Linked DNA regions of Prochlorococcus marinus XMU1412. The protein of the gene in region 1 binds, or shares a complex with, the protein of each later gene. Links are inferred from orthologs where the notes say so. Each region holds a gene or a part of one and is shown on either strand. Other genes may lie near its edges.

Region 1 (9,105 bases):
CTTACAGATGAGATAAACAATGCAAGAAAAAAAAGAAGAAGATCTTCAGCAAGCATTGAATAAAGTATTCGAAGTTGGAATAGACGAAGTTGGACGGGGAGCAATTTTTGGTCCAGTTTTTGCAGCAGCTGTAGTATTAACTGAAAAAAATAAATCCATCTTAAAACAATTTGGAGTAACAGATAGTAAAAAACTAACTCCCAAAAAAAGAAAATTACTTTTACCAAAAATTTTATTACTCTCTTCAGATTATGGAATTGGGCAATCTTCGGCCAGAGAAATAGATAAGTTAGGTATCAGGAGTGCGACAGAACTTTCAATGATAAGAGCTTTAAAAAAATTAAAAGAAAAGCCATCTGAATTAATAATTGATGGTCCCTTATTATTGAGGCCATGGGACGGAATTCAAAGAAACATAATATCTGGAGACGCAAAGTTTATCTCGATAGCTTCAGCAAGCATAGTTGCCAAAGTTTCTCGCGACAATCTAATGGAGAGGTTAGAAAAAAACTACTCAGGATACTTGATATTCAAAAATAAAGGTTATGGAACCAGAGAGCATCTTTCATTAATAAAAAAAAATGGAATAACTAAACTTCATAGGAAAAGCTTTTTAAAGAAATCAAATCTTATTTAATTCACACCAATCTAAAAAATCTTTCACGAGTTGCTGTTGAACCCTTGACTTTATACCCAACAGAATCCCATTTAATACCGAATGACCAGTAGATTCCAAAATTTTCCTTGGTACCAGCTTCAGTAGAGGGGGTTGGCTTACAGATACTCCAAGGAGCGCCTCACCTTCTAAACCAATATCAGTTGCTTCCAAATTCGCTTTCAAAATAAGATTAAAATCATCTATCATCCCCAAACCATCCAATGTACTTTCAAGGGCACTCATTTTTAAAATTCCATCTTTATTTTCTACCGCAATTGAGACAACAGGGTTAATATCTAATTGAAAAACCTTAAAACTTGTTACTGTATACTTATATCTACCTACCCCTTCTGCTACTAATTTTTTGGAGTCTAGCATTGCTCCAACAACTCTTTCTTCTTCCAAAAGATATTTAGAAAGATATTCTTTATTACGTGTTACAGAAAGCTTGAGTTTCTGTTTAGCATCAAAAGACAATAACATTTTCTATATTCCTCCAATGCTTATTTGATCTCTTTTTTTACAATTAATCATGCGCAAACAAGTTGCATATTTAGGTCCTCAAGGAACATACGCAGAAAAAGCAGCCCATATATTATCAAAGCTTGCCAATTTTCAGACACCTATATTTGTACCATGTAATGGGTTACATTCGGTCATTAAATCAATAGCCTACAACAATTGTGATGCTGCTGTAGTCCCTATAGAGAATTCTGTAGAAGGTGGAGTTACAGCTACTCTGGATGCCCTTTGGAAATTCCCTGAAATTTTTATAAATAAAGCAATTGTTTTACCTATAAAACATGCATTAATTAGTGATGGAGAACTTTCAAACATTTCAGAAGTATTATCTCATCCTCAAGCATTAGCTCAATGTTCAGAATGGTTATCTGATAATCTTCCAAATGCAATTCCTCTCCCAACAAATTCAACATCAGAAGCTGTCAATATGATCAAGGGGAGCAAATTCAGAGCTGCTATCGGTTCAAAATCATTAATTCAAATTGAAGGACTTAAAGAATTAGCCTTTCCTATTAATGATGTTCCAGGAAATTGCACTAGATTTGTTTTATTGAGCAAGGAATCAAGTTCAAATTTAGCTAATATTGCCAGTTTTGCTTTCTCATTAATTTCAAATAAACCAGGTGCTTTGCTTAAAGCTATAAATTATATTGCAGATTTTGGATTTAATATGAGCAAAATTGAATCTAGACCTTCAAAAAGAGAATTAGGTGAATATATAATTTATGTTGATTTAGAAATCAATGATCAAAATAATATTAAAAATTTACTTGAATTAAAAAATAAGTTAAAGCCACTTTGTAAGAATTTTGTAGACTTTGGAAATTATCTTTCTGAAAATATTGAACTAGATTAATTTACCCTCTACATTTATAAACTCCAAACTCCATTAAACCTTTTCTAAATGCCCAATTCATGAGAAGTATTGTTGGAATCTCTCTAAGCGACTTAACTATCGCAAATGGGCCAAGTGACAAAATTACAAAGGGCCTTCGAATGCCTTCAAAAATGGAGTCGTACCATGAAGGATTTGTATAGGAATTCCAATTTTCAGAAATAACTCTTCCTGAACTATTTTCGTTAGTGCTAAGAATGTTACTAAATTCGTTAATGCTAATAAAATTAGGATGTACCCATTGTTCAAGTAATTGATTGAGAACTAACTTTTCAAAAAATGATGGGGGGTATGCCCTAAGGTCTCTTGAGTTCCAATCAGCCAGCGCGAAAAACCCTCCAGGTCTTAGAGTTCTCAGCATTTCATCTGCAAACCTTGTTTTATCATTCATGTGTGCACCAGCCTCAACACTCCAGACGGCATCAAATGAACCATCTTCAAATTTTAAATCCAAAGCATCCATAACTTGGAAGTTGCAATTTAGCCCATTAGGAGTAAGTTCTCTTGCTCTTTTAACTTGAGCCTGACTAATTGTAATGCCAGTGACATTAAACCCATAATATTCTGCAAGAATCCTAGAACTTCCCCCTATTCCACAACCTACATCAAGAATCCTTGATCCCTGGGGTAATTTATCTAAACCAGTCCATTTGACTAATTCATGAACAAACTGAACTTTAGCCTTTCTAAAATCAATATTTTTTTTCCCTGAGGGATAAAAACCCAAATGTATATGTTCTCCCCATAATCTCTCAAGTAATTTATCCTGAGTCCAAGCATCATATGCAGAAGCTACTGTACCGGAAGAAATATATTTTCTAGCATTATTGCTCCATATTATCGATAGGACTATAAAGAATAAAACTATTAAAAAAAAAGGGAATAATAATTCAAACATTTAATTTTCTTTTATATCTGGAAAACTCTCTTTCAATGCTGTTCTTGCTGCAAGTTGTTTTCTTGTATGATCAAGCATTTCATATTCTCTTTGCAGACGGGTATAAGTATTTCTCTCTTCAAGAAGTCTTTGCTGTTCTTCCGCAACAGGGCCTCCCAAATGAGCTCCTATCCAAAATGATAAATCCATTGGGTTTTCAGGTAATTTATCAGGTAGATTTTTATTTGTATTAGTCAATTTACTCGTTAAATTAATAACATCACTAAGTGCTTCTTTAACTGAATCTTTTAGAGAATCTAATTTTTGAAAGTCATCAATATTATCATCACTAATCCAACTAACCATTGCAGAACAAAATGGAGTTGAACGGGTAATTTCTAAGACTTGAAATCTTTGTTGGCCAAGAGTGATAATATTACTTCTCCCATCCTCGGCAGTTTGATGTTTTAAAATTTGTGCGCAACATCCAACGTTAGCCATACTTTTGGTTGTTGGATCCCACTTAATCACTCCAAACATAGAATCACTCTCAAGGACAGATTGGAGCATAATCCTGTATCTAGATTCAAAAATATGTAAAGGCAATACTTCTTGAGGAAAAAGGACTACCTCCGGCAAAGGAAATAAAGGTAATTCCCTTACAGAGAGTTCTCCCATTTAAACCTCATTACATATTTTTATACTAATCAATTTAGGGCAATTTCGGGATTTATTAAAGTTTAACTTCTATATCTACACCACTAGGGAGATCTAGTTTCATTAAAGCATCAATAGTTTTTGCAGAAGGACTGTAAATATCTATTATCCTTCTATGTGTTCTTGTTTCAAAATGCTCTCTAGAATCTTTATCGACATGTGGTGATCTTAATACACAATAAATCTTCCTTTTTGTAGGTAAAGGTATTGGACCTATTGCTGAGGCAGAGGTAGTATCAGCAGTTTGGATTATTTTGTCGCAAGATAAATCGAGCATTCTTCTATCAAATGCTTTGAGTCTTATTCTTATTTTTTGTTGTGCAATTGAAGCAGTCATAGTTTTAAATAACTCTTAGTAAAGGGTCATTAATTAAAATGACCCTTATCCATAAACCTATATTAGATGATTGAGGTTAAATTTTAAAAATTCAAATTTATTATTTGAGAATTTTAGAAACAACTCCAGCACCGATAGTACGTCCACCTTCACGTATGGCGAATCGCATACCTTGTTCAATAGCTACTGGACAAATTAATTCTCCAGTCATCTTAATTCTGTCTCCTGGCATAACCATTTCAACATTAGAGCCATCATCTGAGGTAAATGCGGTTATTTGGCCCGTCACATCAGTTGTTCTGATGTAGAACTGAGGTCTATATCCTGCAAAGAAAGGAGTATGTCTTCCACCCTCTTCTTTTTTGAGAACATAAACTTCTCCTTCAAACTGAGTATGAGGTGTAATAGATCCTTTCTTCACAAGAACCATTCCTCTCTCAATATCTTCTTTCTGGACACCTCGTAAAAGTAAGCCAACATTATCGCCGGCCATACCTTCGTCAAGAAGTTTTCGGAACATTTCAACTCCAGTAACAGTTGTTACTCTTGTATCTCTTATTCCAACTATTTCTACTTCTTCTCCAACCTTAACTTTACCTCTTTCAATTCTTCCAGTAGCAACAGTTCCTCTACCAGTAATTGAGAAAACGTCTTCAACTGCCATTAAGAATGGTTTATCAACTTCTCTTTCTGGTTCGGGAATGCTGGCATCAACTGCTTTCATTAATTCTTCAATCTTTGATTCCCAAGTAGAATCACCTTCGAGAGCTTTTAAACCTGAAACTTGAACTATAGGAATGTCATCTCCTGGGAAGTCATAACTATCTAACAGTTCCCTAATTTCCATTTCGACAAGTTCAATGATTTCTTCATCATCGACCATATCGCACTTATTGAGAGCAACTACAAGAGCAGGAACTCCAACCTGTTTAGCTAAAAGAATATGCTCTTTTGTTTGAGCCATAGGACCATCTGTAGCTGCGCAAACTAGAATAGCTCCATCCATCTGAGCGGCCCCTGTGATCATGTTTTTCACATAATCAGCATGTCCTGGGCAATCGACATGAGCATAATGTCTGCCTTCAGTTTCATATTCAACATGAGCTGTATTAATGGTAATGCCACGCTCTCTTTCTTCAGGAGCACCATCAATGTCTCCATAGTCTTGAGCTTGAGCTTGACCTTTTTTAGCTAATACATTTGTAATAGCAGCTGTTAGTGTTGTTTTTCCATGATCAACATGGCCAATAGTACCTATGTTGACATGTGGTTTGTTTCTTTCGAACTTCTCGCGAGCCATTTTGAATTAAAGAATCGAGGGTTTAAGAGTGTTTTAGTTTAGAGATCAGGAGTTGCCCTGATTCTTGGAAATGATAGCTTCAGCAACATTACGAGGAACTTCCTCATAATTTGCGAACTCCATTGAAAATATACCCCGACCTTGAGTCATCGATCGGAGTTGAGTGGCATAACCGAACATTTCGGCTAAGGGCACTTTGGCCTGTACCTTAGACAATCCATCATCAACAGATTGTCCTTCTACTTGACCTCTTCTAGAAGAGAGATCACCAATTACAGATCCAAGAAAGTCGTCAGGACTTTCGACCTCAACTTTCATCATAGGCTCTAAAAGAACAGGATTGCATTTTTTAACCCCGTCTTTAAAAGCCATGGAACCTGCAATTTTGAAGGCCATTTCAGATGAGTCTACATCGTGGAACGAACCATCGACTAGTGTTACTTTTACATCAATGAGTGGATAACCGGCAAGAACACCAGATTCACAGGTCTCTTTCATTCCATTAGATGCAGGACCAATATACTCTTTTGGTACAGCTCCTCCAACAATTTTGTTTACAAATTCAAAACCTTTACCAACTTCAGCAGGTTCCATTTCAATAATTACATGACCATATTGACCTTTACCCCCAGTCTGTCTTGCATATTTACCTTCACCTTTAGAACTAGACCTTATAGTCTCTCTATATGAAACCTGTGGAGCTCCTATATTTGCTTCAACTTTAAATTCCCTTAACATTCTGTCAACTAGAATTTCCAGATGCAACTCACCCATACCCGCAATAACAGTTTGATTTGTCTCAGGATCTGTACTAACCCTAAAGGTTGGATCCTCTTCAGACAAAGCAGTTAAAGCTTTTGATAATTTTTCCATATCGCCTTTAGTTTTTGGCTCAACAGCTACTGAGATAACTGGTTCAGGAATAAACAATGTCTCCAAAACTATTGGATCTTCTGTATTACACAATGTGTCACCAGTTGTTGTGTTCTTAAGACCTAATACAGCTCCTAAATCCCCAGCCCTCAATTCATCAACCTCCTCTCTTTCATCAGCCTTTAGAATCACCAATCTAGAAATTCTCTCTTTAGCATCCTTAGTAGAATTCATTACATAACTTCCCTTCGAAAGAACACCTGAATACATTCTTACAAAAGTTAATTTCCCATAGGGATCTGACATTACTTTGAATGCTAATGCACTGAAAGGAGCATTATCATCAGAAGGTCTAATATCTTCTTTACCACTTGGCAAAACACCTTGTATTGGTTTCACATCAACTGGAGCTGGCAAGTAGTCAACTACAGCGTCTAATACAAGTTGGACACCTTTATTCTTAAAAGCTGAACCGCATAATACTGGAACCAATCCGTGTTTTAAAACACCTTCCCTAATACCTTTTTTAAGTTGTTCTTCAGATAATTCACCAGTTTCTAGAAATATTTCTATTAGCTCTTCATCATTTTCGGCTACACTCTCCATTAACTTAATTCTCCACTCCGCAGCTTCCTCCTCCATGTCAGATGGAATTGGTGCTTCTTCAATATCAGTACCTAAATCGTTTTTGTAAAGATATGCTTTGTTGGCTACTAAATCAATAATGCCTGATAGATCTCCTTCGGCTCCAATAGGTAACTGGATTGGAAGTGCATTTGCCTTTAGTCGATCTTTAATTTGATTATTAACCTTTAAAAAATCCGCCCCAGTTCTATCCATTTTATTAACAAAAACCATTCTTGGAACAGAATATCTATCTGCTTGGCGCCAAACCGTTTCGGATTGAGGCTGAACTCCACCAACTGCGCAAAATACAGCTATAACTCCATCCAACACACGCATTGATCTTTCAACTTCAATAGTAAAATCAACGTGTCCAGGAGTATCAATAATATTAATCCTATGGTCTTGCCAACTAGTGGATATTGCGGCAGCAGTAATAGTAATTCCTCTTTCTCTTTCTTGATCCATCCAATCTGTTACAGCAGCACCATCATGAACCTCTCCTATCTTATGAACTACACCTGAATAAAACAAAATTCTTTCAGTTGTTGTTGTTTTACCTGCATCAATATGAGCGGCTATACCTATGTTCCTTACTCGTTCTAGGGGAAAGTCGCGTGCCAATTTTAAAGCTCCAAATAAAATAATTTTTGATAAGTGTAGTTCACGCTAAAAGCAAACTTTAATAATAATAAACTACTTAAGTACCTTTTGATGAAATTAATATCTGTAATGTGCAAAAGCTTTATTAGCTTCTGCCATTTTATGAGTATCTTCTCTTTTTTTAACGGCACTACCAGTTTCATTTGCTGCATCCATCAACTCGCCAGCAAGTTTTTGGGACATGCTTTTGCCATTTCTTGCACGTGAGAATGTAACAATCCATCTTAATGCCATAGCAGTGCCCCTCTCTTGACGAACTTCCATAGGTACTTGATATGTAGCACCACCAACTCTTCTTGCTCGTACCTCGACAAGAGGAGTGGCATTTTTTACAGCTGTTTCAAATAATTCCACTGCATTCCCACCTGTTCTCTCGCTTATTAAAGAAAACGCATCAGACAATATTCTTTGTGCTGTAGATTTTTTACCATGTTTCATCAATCGAGCAATCATCATTGAAGCAAGACGACTATTAAATTGAGGATCGGGAAGAATTGGTCTTTTTACTGCTGCATTTCGACGTGACATGTTTTAAAAAAGTGGTGTTTACAAATTAATCCTTTGGAGCTTTTGCTCCATACTTAGATCTGGATTGACGTCTATCTTTGACTCCAGCCGTATCTAAAGTTCCTCTTATTATATGATATCTAACGCCTGGCAAATCTTTTACTCTTCCACCCCTAAGTAGTACTACAGAATGTTCTTGCAAATTATGTCCAATTCCAGGAATATAAGCCGTCACTTCGAAACCAGAAGTTAACCTAACCCTAGCAACTTTTCTCAAAGCTGAATTAGGCTTCTTTGGTGTTGATGTATAGACTCTTGTACAAACTCCTCTTCTCTCTGGGCAGGCTTTTAATGCAGGAGATTTTGTTTTCTTTGTCAGACTTTTTCTTTCTGAACTTACCAATTGTGAGATGGTGGGCATCTATTAAAACTTAGATAAAGATAAATATTAAACTATCATAACCTTTTAAGAGCACTAACTAAAAGTTTTTAATTATATTTTTTTTAAAATTTGTCAAATTAAAATTATTTGGTAAATATTCATTATCTTTAGATTTATTTTCAGATTTATTTTTATAATAGAAATACATAAATAACTAAATAGAATTAAATAATCTATGGGAGAGAGTATCAAAAGAATCGTTGGCCCATATCAAGATAGTTATTCCCCAAATGGAATAATTGGGGAGAAAGATGCATGTGGTGTTGGTTTCGTAGCAAATGTTGAAGGTATAGAAAGCAACTGGATCCTTAAACAATCTCTAAAGGGCCTCAACTGCATGGAGCATAGAGGAGGTTGTGGAGGTGATAGTGATTCAGGAGATGGAGCAGGCATTTTATGTTCAATTCCATGGGGATATCTAGAAGAGAAAATTAATCTAAAAAATACTCAAGAATTTAATAGAGGTTTAGGCATGGTTTTTATGCCTAATAAAAAAGAAAAAATTGAAATATGTAAATTAATATGTGATGAAGAAGCAGAAAAATTAAAAGTCAACAAAACATCTTGGAGAACAGTACCCGTTAATAATGAAATTCTAGGTCCTTTAGCTAAAGCAAATGCTCCATTCATCTGTCAGTGGATTTTATATATAGGTAAAAAAGACCATAAGGATGTTGAAAAGCTTTTATT
Region 2 (7,402 bases), 140 kb from region 1 along the record:
TTAAATCAGAAATATTTAATATTTTCCTGGTCTCATTAACCATTTTCATCTCTTCTTCGCAGTAATTATTTGCAAGCATTGGTGAATTATGTAAAAACAAATTAAAAGCCAGTGAATATGGCAAAACTTCACTTTTTTGAGGATTACCATGAAGGTATTTTTCAGTTAAAAGTTTGAGTTCCTCCATCGCTAATTGGCCTGCCCCACTTACAGATTGATATGTTGAGACAACAACTCTTTGAATAGTAGAAAGTTTATTTAATGGAGCTAAAACTAATGTCAACAAAATTGTAGTGCAGTTTGGATTAGCTATTACCCCATCATGATTAAGTGCTTCACTAGCATTAACTTCAGGAACTATAAGAGGTACATTCTTATCTAATCTAAAAGCGCTTGAATTATCTATCAATAAAGCATTTTGTTCGATAATGGTAGACAACCATTTTTTTGAAATACTTCCACCAGCTGAAGCTAAAACTAAATCAAGATTCAGAAATTCTTCCTTAGTTGTTTTTTTTGTAACTAATTCTTCACCTTTCCAAATAATTTTTTTTCCTTCTGAACGTTCTGATGAAAGCAAGACCAATTCTGATATTGGGAAATCACGTTGTTCAAGAATTTTCAGTAATTCAGATCCCACAGCACCTGAAGAACCTAAAACAGCAACTTTTAATGGCCTATTAGGCAAATACGGAGATTGTCTCACACTTTAAAATGATTTTTATAAATAGATTGACTATTTTTTTTACTTTATCAAAAAATTAACTTTCAAGGAAATCACATAATGTGAAATAATTAAGGTTCGGCTCATAGTAATAAATTAGAAAAACATGGCTAAAGATGCACTAATAGTCAAAACAACTCCTCTGCCTCAAAGTAGAATTTCATTCGAATTAGAAATACCATCTGAGACATGCAAAACGTGTGTAAATGAAACAATCAGTTCTATCAGTCGTTCGGCTAAAATTCCGGGATTTAGACTTGGTAAGATTCCTAAACAAGTCTTAATCCAAAGAATTGGCATTACACAATTACATGCCTCTGCTCTGGAAAAAATTATTGATAAATCATGGCAAGAAGCGTTAAAAATAAAATCTATAGAGCCACTAAGTGAGCCAGAATTGGTAGATGGATTTGAATCTTTACTTGCAAAGTTTAGTCCTGAAAAACCACTCAAGGTTACTCTTCAAACTGATGTTGCCCCAGAATTAAAACTTAAAAAATCCAAAGGACTAAGTGTTGAAATATCAAAGACAAAGTTTGATCCTAAGTCAATAGATGAAGCGCTAGAAAAATCTAGAAATCAGTTTGCAAACATTATTCCAGTTACCAATAGAGCAGCAAAATTAGGAGATATTGCTGTAGTTAGTTTCAAAGGAAAATATAAAGATTCCGGGAAAGAGATTGATGGTGGAACAAGTGAATCAATGGATCTTGAGTTAGAAAAGAACAAAATGATTCCCGGTTTCGTTGAGGGAATCGTAAAGATGAAAATTGGTGATACTAAAACACTTAACCTTAAATTTCCTGATGATTATTCTCATGAGGATTCAAGAGGCAAAGAAGCAATTTTTGAAGTAAATCTTAAGGATCTTAAGGAAAAAGAATTGCCTGAACTTAATGACGATTTTGCAAAACAGTCTGGCAACAAAGAATCATTAAAAGAGTTAAAGAAAGATATTGAAAAGCAACTTAAAGATAATTTTAAAAAAACTCAAAAAGATATCAAAATTGAAGCTTTATTAGATGCCTTAACAGACGAATTGGTTGCTGAAATTCCAAAATCTATGATTGATATAGAAGTGAGGAATAATATTGAACAAACCGCTCAAAGATTTGCTCAACAAGGTCTTGATGTAAAATCTACTTTCACTCCGGAATTAGTTAAGTCATTAGCAGAGTCCACAAGGCCTCAAGCTGAAAAAAATGTTCAAAGAAATTTAGCTTTAAAAGCATTATCTGAAACAGAAAACATAAAAGTCGAGAAAGATGAAATTGATTTAAAAATGAAAGATTATGAAGATGCAATCTCTCAATCTTCAAAACAAATAGATATTAAAAGATTAGAAGAAGTAGTAAGTAACGATCTACTCAAAGAAAAATTAATAATTTGGCTTGAAGAAAATTCTGAAGTAAAAGAAAAAACTACAAAAACTTCTAAAGCTACAAAAACCTCCAAAACATCAAAAGCAGCAAAAACTACGACTAAAAATACAAAAACTACAGGAACTACAAAAACTCGAAATAAAAAAGAAAAAAAATAATTTATGAAATTTCCTACTAATTAAACAAAAACCCCCTAAATTATTTATAAGACGAAAACTAATTTGTGAACTCAGAAAAAAAACATTTAATCCAAAGCTCAATAAGTTCTTACGAAAGTAATCATAAAACTATTGCCGCTGTTCCCACCGTTATAGAACAATCAGGTAGAGGTGAACGAGCTTTTGATATATATTCAAGATTATTGAGGGAAAGAATAATTTTTTTAGGTACTGGAATTAATGATCAAGTATCTGACTCCCTTGTTGCACAATTATTATTTCTTGAAGCTGAAGATCCCGAAAAAGACATACAAATATATATCAATTCTCCTGGAGGCTCAGTAACTGCAGGAATGGCCATTTACGATACCATGCAACAAATATCGCCTGATGTAGTGACAATATGTTTTGGAGTAGCCGCAAGTATGGGGGCATTTCTACTTTCTGGAGGAGCAAAGGGGAAAAGATTGGCTTTACCTAATTCTAGGATTATGATTCATCAACCTCTGGGAGGTGCACAAGGTCAAGCAGTAGAGATTGAAATACAAGCTAAAGAAATACTTTTTCTCAAGAAAACATTAAATTCACTTTTAGCTGAACATACTGGTCAACCTTTAGAGAAAATTAATGAAGATACAGAAAGAGATTACTTTTTATCCCCCTCTGAAGCAGTCGAATATGGATTAATTGATAAAGTTATCAAAAAGTGACAAGGGGTTCTGATTTTTTAAGAATATGATGACGAATCGATATTTATGAGCAATCCTAGTGAATAGGGAATATTTAACACCTTTCACTTTAAAAACTTATAATCGATGGCTAAATTCGACGCCCATCTTAAATGTTCATTTTGCGGGAAGTCACAAGACCAAGTAAGAAAGCTTATAGCTGGTCCTGGGGTTTATATCTGTGATGAGTGCATAGACCTTTGTAATGAGATTCTCGACGAAGAACTACTTGATAATCAAGCGAACACAAACAACTCTCCACAAGTAAAAAAGAAATTACCAACTGATAATCCAAAAAAATCTGTTCCTTTAGAATTAACCTCAATTCCTAAGCCATTAGAAATAAAAAGTTTTCTAGATAATCAAGTTGTTGGACAAGAATCTGCAAAAAAAATATTATCAGTAGCCGTATACAATCACTACAAGCGATTAGCTTGGAAAGTTAAAGAAGATAGTAAAAATAGCAATTCAACTGATTCACAAGCAACTAAATTACAAAAATCAAATATTTTACTCATCGGCCCTACTGGAAGTGGAAAAACATTATTGGCGCAAACTTTAGCAGAGTTTTTAGATGTTCCTTTTGCAGTAGCTGATGCAACGACTTTGACAGAAGCTGGATATGTTGGGGAGGATGTAGAAAACATACTTTTAAGACTTCTACAGAAATCAGAAATGAATGTAGAACTAGCTCAAAAAGGAATTATATATATTGATGAAATAGATAAAATTGCAAGAAAAAGCGAGAATCCTTCAATTACTAGAGATGTCTCCGGTGAAGGGGTACAGCAAGCATTATTAAAAATGCTTGAAGGAACAATTGCTAATGTGCCACCTCAAGGCGGAAGAAAACATCCTTATCATGACTGCATCCAAATTGATACGAGTCAAATACTATTTATTTGTGGGGGAGCTTTTATAGGTTTAGAGGATATCGTTCAAAAGCGTATGGGTAAACACTCTATAGGATTTACCACCAATTCAGATCAAAACAAAATTGATACAAAAAAAATAGTAGACCCAAGAGATTCCCTGAAAAATTTAGAATTAGATGACTTAGTGAAATATGGCCTAATTCCAGAATTTATTGGAAGAATTCCGGTTTGTGCTGTATTAGATCGTCTTACTAAAGAAACTTTAGAATCTATTTTAACTCAACCAAGAGATGCATTAGTAAAGCAATTCAAAACTTTGCTAAGTATGGATAATGTTGAATTATCATTTGAGCCTGATTCTGTTGAAGCGATAGCAAATGAAGCATACAAAAGAAAAACAGGTGCAAGAGCATTAAGATCAATAATTGAAGAGCTAATGCTAGACATAATGTACACTTTGCCTTCTGAAGAAAATGTAAAAGAATTCACAATTACGAAAAAAATGGTAGATAATCTGTTCTCATCTAAAATTGTTAAACTACCTTCAGGATCAAAAAGAATCATCAAAGAGTCTGCATAAAATTAGAGTTTAATTTTTTTAATTGAATCCCTAATTTTTCTAATTAATGAAAAATAAATGCCAAATATACATAAGCCTTTTCATCAAAAATATAGACCAAATAACTTAGACGAACTGGTTGGGCAAAAATTTATATCCATTACACTCAAACAAGCTCTATTAACAAAAAAAATTGCTCCTGCATATCTTTTTAATGGTCCAAGAGGCACTGGAAAAACATCGAGTGCAAGAATATTTGCAAAATCTCTAAATTGCCAGGCATTCGACCAACCTACGATAACTCCTTGTTGTAAATGTGACTTATGTAGACAAATTACAGATGGGAGCGCTCTAGATATTATCGAGATTGATGCCGCATCAAATACAGGAGTAGAAAATATAAGAGAAATTATAGAAAGAGCGAGATTTGCACCTACTCAAGCGAGATGGAAAGTCTATGTAATTGATGAATGTCATATGCTTTCAACGGCAGCTTCAAATGCTTTACTGAAAACTATTGAAGAACCGCCCTCAAGAGTTGTATTTATACTTGCTACGACAAATCCTGAGAGAGTATTAAATACAATAAAAAGTAGATGCCAAAAGTTTGATTTCAGAAGAATAAGCCCTAGTGATATTTTTGAACATTTATCAGAAATCGCCGAAAAAGAATCGATTAAGTACGAAGTTCAGGCGTTAAAAATGATTGCAAAAAGGTCTAATGGAGGTATGAGAGATGCACAAAGCCTCCTTGAACAATTGAATCTTTTACCTGAAGGGATAACAACTAATAATATCCAAAACCTCCTAGGAGAAGTATCAGAAAGTGAATTAACAAATCTGATTAAATCATTGGTTGAGAATAATCCAGAGTCATTAATTGACACCTGCAACAAATTATATGATGCCGGAAACGAACCTCTTCAAATAATTATCGGATTATTGAACATAACAAGAGATCTACTATTACACACTAATAATAATAAATATTCAGATCTTTATTATACGTCTGATGAATTTCGAGATGAGTTAGATAAAATCTCAAAAACAATAAATAAATCCACAATAATTAATTGGCATAATAATCTGAGAAATATTGAATATCAAATCAAATCAAGTGATAATCCAAGGCTTTGGTTTGAAATACATTTAACTGGTCTTCTGGATAGTCAAGAGATAAATAGTTTTGAAAATAAACAAGAAAGTAAAAATAATACGACTGAGGAGAAGCATGAAAGTAAAAAAAACATTCCAATTAATAAAAAAAATATTTCAGATGAGATGCCAAAACCAAGTATCCAAGAAGAGATAAAGCACAAGGAATTGATCGAAAAAAAAGACGAAAAATTAGTAAAATTTGAAGTTCTTGAAAAAGAAAGTATTGAAAATATTTCTGAAAATGACCAAAATAATCCTGGATCAAATTTAAAAGATAAATGGGAATTAATTCTTTCTAAAGTAGAGTTACCATCAACAAGAATGTTACTTTCACAACAAGCCGAACTTGAAAGTATTGATTCGGAAAAAATCACAATTGCATTATCTCCAAACTGGGAAAGTATGATAAAAAGCAGAAAAGTTATAATTGAAAATACTGTAAAAAAGATATTTGGAGATGGAATAATACTTAAATTTTCAACCAAACAATTAAATAAAAGTAACCCAACAAACACTCCAGAAATAACCCAAAATGAAGTAAATAATTTCCCACCAATAAAAAAAATAGAACCAAAAACTAATTCGTCAACAAAAATATCTAACGAGGAAACTTATGATGATAGTTCAAAAAACTTAGCAAATTTTTTTAATGGAGAAATTATAGAAATTGATGAATAGATTAAACTCCAGTATGAAGAGTCTTTCGCCAAAGTATCTTTTTGGGAAAAATAGACATCTTGATAGTTACCCAAGGGATTACTAAAAACCAATGTGATAAATAAAAAACCGATACAAATACCATCAAAAAATTGCTTTTTTGCAATACAGGTACTTCACTTTTACAAGAAGAACCGTACCAAAAAGCAATTCCAGATAACATAAAAGCTGTAAATGAAATAGGCCAGTAAATTGGTGAATCTAAAAAAGCAATACTGAAAACTAAATCAAAAATAGAAATGATTGGTAATGCATATTGCAAGATGAAAAAATAAGTTAAATCAAATTTCTGCAAATAATCAATTTTATTAGTAAATAATTGATCTCCATAATCGAAGAATCTTTGCAACCCCCCCTCTGCCCATCTTTGCCTTTGCGCTAATAAAGCATTTAAATTTTCAACTGCCTCCTCCATGACTGGAGGATCCCATAAGATTCCAATTTTAGATTTTGATAATAATAATCTTAAACTCAAATCAAGATCATCTGTAACTGTATCTTCATTAAAAGAACCACATGCTAATAATGTTTCTTTTTTAATTAATTGACCATTTCCCCTTAATTCGGAAACTCCAGCAACTGATAATCTTCCATATTGAAAGATTGCATCCATAGCCATCTCCATTGACTGACAGGAAGTTAAAAAATTCTTACTTACATTTGTTACTGATTTTCTTAGTTGAACTGCAGACCAATCACCCTCTTCTACAAAACTAAATAACCTTATCAAAGAATCTTGTTTTAATTCAGCATCAGCATCCAAAACTAATAGCCATTCACCATGGGTAAATTTCAAGGCATAATTCAAAGCTCCTGACTTTCCTCCTCCTGCATTTGGAGAACGACTTATGACTTTTAGCTTGTCATATTGTCTAGATAATCGATCTAAAATTAAGGGCGTCTTATCAGAACTACCATCATCGATTATGTAAATATTTAATTTATTGGTTGGATAATCTAAACTAAATAATCTTTCAACTAATCTTGATATGACATTCTCTTCATCTCTAGCTGCAACTAAAATATCAAGCACAGGTAACTCTTTATTGCTAATTCTTCTGCTTACAGTATTTAAAACATTGTTCCTTTTGAAATTTCTAG

What was found.
Region 2: the proteins of rpsG (region 1) and tig are in contact, whole or in part, in a crystal structure (PDB 3GTY), measured with the Thermotoga maritima proteins. The link is inferred for Prochlorococcus marinus XMU1412 from one-to-one orthologs. Residues at the interface, in WP_004081843.1 of Thermotoga maritima: Lys34, Lys52, Lys55, Glu59, Arg62, Gln63, Glu66, Asn67, Lys69, Val71, Arg95, Ala109, Lys110, Lys111, Gly112, Arg113, Pro114, Glu117, Glu121, Ile124, Ala125, Tyr127, Asn128, Asn129, Thr130, Gly131, Lys135, Asp139, Arg142, Met143; in WP_004081061.1 of Thermotoga maritima: Glu122, Val124, Val129, Leu130, Tyr133, Glu188, Gly259, Ile262, Tyr263, Glu266, Ser270, Glu273, Gln274, Glu277, Arg308, Gln311, Ile312, Ser315, Tyr316, Glu325, Arg329, Arg336, Leu363, Phe366, Trp367, Arg373, Leu377, Arg381, Leu384, Glu387.

What each region holds. Positions count from the first base shown.
Region 1 is NZ_JAAORJ010000004.1:426,903-436,007, forward strand. What follows is about bases 6,260-9,105. They hold rpsG (30S ribosomal protein S7), read right to left. Parts: upstream 7,995-9,105; coding sequence 7,524-7,994; downstream 6,260-7,523. Other genes in these bases: fusA (elongation factor G), read right to left, coding at 6,260-7,427; rpsL (30S ribosomal protein S12), read right to left, coding at 8,020-8,394; gltB (glutamate synthase large subunit), read left to right, coding at 8,591-9,105. In the rest of the region: HA152_RS08815 (Rne/Rng family ribonuclease), read left to right, coding at 1-63; HA152_RS08820 (ribonuclease HII), read left to right, coding at 20-637; HA152_RS08825 (DUF1997 domain-containing protein), read right to left, coding at 623-1,141; pheA (prephenate dehydratase), read left to right, coding at 1,191-2,036; HA152_RS08835 (methyltransferase domain-containing protein), read right to left, coding at 2,038-2,973; HA152_RS08840 (LON peptidase substrate-binding domain-containing protein), read right to left, coding at 2,974-3,630; rpsJ (30S ribosomal protein S10), read right to left, coding at 3,686-4,006; tuf (elongation factor Tu), read right to left, coding at 4,107-5,306; more of fusA, read right to left, coding at 5,352-6,259.
Region 2 is NZ_JAAORJ010000004.1:569,101-576,502, forward strand. The notes cover bases 59-3,047. They hold tig (trigger factor), read left to right. Parts: upstream 59-830; coding sequence 831-2,264; downstream 2,265-3,047. Other genes in these bases: HA152_RS09615 (aspartate-semialdehyde dehydrogenase), read right to left, coding at 59-706; clpP (ATP-dependent Clp endopeptidase proteolytic subunit ClpP), read left to right, coding at 2,330-2,974. Outside these bases: more of HA152_RS09615, read right to left, coding at 1-58; ATP-dependent protease ATP-binding subunit ClpX, read left to right, coding at 3,080-4,447; HA152_RS09635 (DNA polymerase III subunit gamma/tau), read left to right, coding at 4,505-6,262; HA152_RS09640 (glycosyltransferase family 2 protein), read right to left, coding at 6,264-7,402. UniProt on the Bacillus subtilis protein: Involved in protein export. Acts as a chaperone by maintaining the newly synthesized protein in an open conformation. Functions as a peptidyl-prolyl cis-trans isomerase.